DNA from 2 places in the Kitasatospora kazusensis genome. Region 2 is predicted to be linked to the other one. Evidence: riboswitches for the same ligand, from Rfam matches in the RefSeq annotation. Region 2 holds a riboswitch; the other holds the start of a gene.
The links. A riboswitch is a leader RNA that binds a small molecule or an ion and turns the genes downstream of it on or off. The one in region 2 is predicted to bind magnesium.
Positions count from the first base shown of each region.

Region 1 (2,194 bases), on a different contig from region 2:
GGAGGAGGTCAAGGACGCCTACAACGCGGGCGAACCCGCCGACGACCGAGCCGGCTACCTCGCCCCCTGGACGGCGGTCCTCCAGCACACCGGCGGCTACGACGCCCAGGCCGCCGAACAGGCCCTGAGCACCGTACTTCCCGACATCCTGCGCTACGACCGCACCGAGCCCGCCGCCTACCCGAACGGCCGGTCCCTCACCGACGACGTCACCTCCGCCCGGCTCGCCATGGTCAGCGGCGGGAAGATCACCAGCGACCACATCGGCCCGCACACCGACTTCCTCCCGGGCTTCCCCTACCTCGGCACCCCGCACTGACGGGCCCACACCACCACCTCACAGGTCATCGCCCCACACCCGTCACCGCTCGCGCGGGTCCGCTGTCACGCCCGACAGCGGACCGGCGCGGACAGCGGCTCGACGCCGACAGGGGCACGGCCTCGGCACCCCGGAAGCGCACAGCGAAGGGGGACATCCGAGGGGCCCATCGGGGGGCCGCAGCAGGAGGGCCGGGATCAAGGATCCGCCAAAAGAAGCAGAGCGGGGCCCGGCGCGGTCTACGATGGCAAAGGTTTAGTAAGGCACCTCGTTCGGTGAGGCGTCTTCACGGACACAGGCCACTGACCCCACGACGTCGAGAGACGCCCAGGTTCAGGACAGATCTTCCCGACCTAAGGGTTGATCCCAAGTGGCTTCCCACCAGCTGCCGGTCGCCCGGCGCGGGATCACGCCGTGAAGTGCCAAAGCTCTGACGAGTTGGGGTGAGCCGGCCGTCCGGGCCGGTCCGCTCCTTGCCGTGTCGATACGACGCACCGCGCGTGCGTCCCGGCCGGAAGGAGGCGAGTGCAATGGATTCGAGTAGCAGCAGCGGTAGTGGTCCGGGCCGAAGTCGGCCCCGCACCCGCCTGCCCGCGCCGTTCCCCGGCGTGCGGTAACCGCCGCCCTCCCCCGGCCGATTCGCGGCCGGCTCTCCGGCACCGTACAGCCGTCGGGCCGTCCCGAGCCGTCCGGTGAGTCGCCTGACGCGCGAACCGACGTGCGTACTGACGCACCGTCGGCCGGTGGGCAGTGCGGCGGGCCGGTCCGGAACACCCGGGCCGTCCGACGTCCCGCCTCGACGAGGAGGTGCCCTCGTGCACAGCCTGACCACACTCGACTTTCTCATCCGCCTGGCCACCGGCGTCGGTTGCGGCGCCCTGATCGGCGTCGAACGCCAGTGGCGGGCCCGGATGGCCGGCCTGCGCACCAACGCTCTGGTCGCAACCGGCGCCACGCTGTTCGTCCTCTACAGCGAAGCCGTCTCCGACACCGGCAGCCCGACCCGGGTCGCCTCCTACGTGGTCTCCGGCATCGGCTTCCTCGGCGGCGGTGTCATCCTGCGCGACGGCGCGGGTGTCCGGGGGCTCAACACCGCTGCCACACTCTGGTGTTCGGCCGCCGTCGGTGTCCTGGCGGCTTCCGGAAAACTCACGCTCGCGCTGCTCGGGACGCTGGCGGTGCTGGCCGTGCACCTCGTCCTGCGTCCGGCCGGACGGCTGCTCGACGGCGCGCCCGCCGCCGGAACCGACCCCGACGCGAGCGTCCGGGCGACCGTGCACCTGGAGTGCGAGCGCCGCTCGGAGACCCACATCCGCGCCCTGCTGCTGCAAGCCCTGACCGCCTCCGGCCTGGCCCCCACCGGCCTGCGCGCCCGCCGCGAAGGGGGCGACCTCACCAGCCTTCGCGCCACCGTGGCGATCAGCGGCGACGTCGCACACGCCCTGGAGCAGGTCGTCTCCCGTCTCTCGCTGGACCCCGGAGTGAGCGACCTGCACTGGCACCTGGAGGAGGACCCGACCCGGACGGAACGCGAGGCCCTGGCCTGACGGCCGGCCCGCACGTCCTCCGCGGGGCAACCGGTAACTCCGCAGCCCGGTCCGCCACCGGCGGGGCCCTCCATTTGCCGGTCGGTCTAAGCTCGGTGCCAACGCGTGCGGCAGAGAGGTGAGTTCGTGAGCGAGGACCGCGACGGCATGGTGGTCTACTGGCGGCCCGGCTGCCCGTACTGCATGAGGCTACGGCTACAGCTGCGCTTCACACGGCTGCGGTACAGCTTGGTCAACATCTGGAAGGACCCCGATGCGGCGGCGTTCGTCCGCTCGGTCGCGGACGGGAACGAGACGGTGCCGACGGTTACCGTGGCGGGACGGGCGA
Region 1 is NZ_BAAANT010000079.1:1,354-3,547, reverse strand. It holds gene ABD330_RS31395 (DUF4331 family protein) at 1-319, shown strand, start outside; M-box (ykoK) riboswitch at 580-769, shown strand; gene ABD330_RS31390 (MgtC/SapB family protein) at 1,135-1,866, shown strand; gene ABD330_RS31385 (mycoredoxin) at 1,993-2,194, shown strand, end outside.
Region 1: another riboswitch for magnesium. It lies ahead of ABD330_RS31390 (MgtC/SapB family protein); the one in region 2 lies ahead of ABD330_RS09565 (Nramp family divalent metal transporter).

Region 2 (2,194 bases):
TGCGGGAAGAGCACGGAGGCGGTCAGGATCACCGACAGCGTGACCAGGACACCGACCACCGCGGCCGTGAAGGCGTTGGTCTTCGGGCCGTTGACCCAGGGGCCCAGGACGTCCTTGTCGTTGCAGAGCAGCAGCAGGAAGACCGAGGCCGAGGGCAGCAGCACGCCCGCCAGGGTCTGCACGCCCGTGGTGAGCAGACCGAGCGGCGAGCCCGGGATCAGGACGATGACGGCGGCCAGCCCGACCAGCCCGGCGTAGACGGCGTAGAAGCCCTTGGCTCCGCCGACGCCCCGGTGCAGCGAGTGCTTCATGCCGAAGACGTCGCCGATCGCGTACGCGGTGGAGAGCGAGACGGCGAACGCGCCGATGATCGAGGCGTCCAGCAGGGCGATGGCGAACAGCACGCCGGCGAGCTTGCCCGCGTGGGCGGCGATGCCGTGGGCGATGCCGGTGGTGTCGGAGAAGTTGCCGAAGCCGTCGGTGCCGGCGAAGGCGGCGGCGGTCAGGCCCATCATGCAGGCCGCGCCGATGACGACCACCGCGATGCCGATCCCCAGGTCGACCTTCTCGTACTTCATGAAGCGCGGGGTGATCCGCTTGTCGATGACGTAGGACTGCTGGAAGAACAGCTGCCAGGGGGCGACGGTGGTACCGACGATGCCGATGATCAGCAGCATCACGGTGGACAACTCGCCTGCGCCGCCCGGCATGTTGGGCACCACGAAGTCGTGGGCCATCTGCGAGGTCTTCGGGTGGGAGAGGAAGTAGACCGGCACCAGCAACAGCGAGCCGACGCAGAGCGCCATCGCGATCCGCTCGAAGCGCTGGAACGACCCGGTGAAGGCGGAGGCGACGATGACGACGGCGGCCAGCACCACGGCGGCGACCTTGGGCAGGCCGAGGTAACCGGCCGCCAGGGTGATCCCGATGAACTCGGTGACCAGCGTCAGCGCGTTCAGCAGGAACAGGTCGATGACGCTGAACGCGCCCCAGAACCTGCCGAAGCGCTCCAGGATGAGCCGGGCGTGCCCGACGCCGGTGACGGCGCCCAGGCGCAGCACCATCTCCTGGTTGACGTACAGGACGGGGATCAGCAGGAGCAGCGTCCACAGCAGGTGGGTGCCGTAGTTCTGGCCCGCCTGCCCGTAGGTGGCGAAGGCGCCGGCGTCGTTGTCGCCGACCATCACGATCAGGCCGGGCCCGATGATCGCGAGCAGGGTCTTGAGCTTGGCGGAGAGTCCGTGGCGGGGCGCGGAGTCGTCCAGCCGGATGGTGCCGAGTGCGCCCTTGATGTCGCCCAGGTGGGCGTCGTCGAGCACGGCGGCGCGCTGCGCCGGGATGATCGGCTTGATGGCGGTGGTGGTGTCGGTCATGACGGGCCTCCCAGAACCCCCGGGCAGGGGGAGGTCGGTGGGCGCGCGGCAGCTATCCCCCCTACGAGACCTGTGGGAGCGCACCACGTCGGCCCACGACGGCAGGAAGCCGTGCGGGAGCTGATGGTGCGTCAGGAAGGTGCGCAGGAAAGGTGGTTACCGCGTGCCGGTGGAGTACGAGGACAGGCGGGTGGGGGGCCGTTTGTGGCCCGGACTACTGCAACTCGAATCCATGTCTCTCGCCTCCTTCCGGCCGGGGCGCACGCGTGGTGCGCCGTATCGACACGGCAAGGAGCGGACCGGCCCGGATGACCGGTACACCCCAACTCGTCAGAGCTTTGGCACTTCACGGCGTGATCCCGCCGGAGGGCGGGAAGCCACTTGGGATCAACCCTTAGGTCGGGAAGATCTGTCCTGAACCTGGGCGTCTCTCGACGTCGTGGGGTCAGTGGCCTGTGTCCGTGAAGACGCCTCACCGAACGAGGTGCCTACTCACATCTCCAGCCAGGATAGCCCCTCCCCCGGACCGCTCCGGCGATATTTACGAAACCTTGACGCGGATTCGGGCACTGATCCGATCATTTCGGTTCCATCACACTTTGGAAGCACTCGCGCGCACGTTCCACCAATACCCAACGGTAGTACCAGGACATACGACCTGATACTGCACCAAATCACCCATGTTCCGATGCCCCAACGGCCCCTCAGGCCTATTTGCCACCATCGGTTCCGAAACCACATCCTTCTGCGGAATAGGCAGAAAATCTGCTCAACACCGTCCGCGGAGAACCCATGCCGACAGCCCTGTCCGCCCTCGCGGA
Region 2 is NZ_BAAANT010000008.1:102,305-104,498, reverse strand. It holds gene ABD330_RS09565 (Nramp family divalent metal transporter) at 1-1,373, opposite strand, end outside; M-box (ykoK) riboswitch at 1,688-1,864, opposite strand; gene ABD330_RS09560 (nucleotide sugar dehydrogenase) at 2,166-2,194, shown strand, end outside.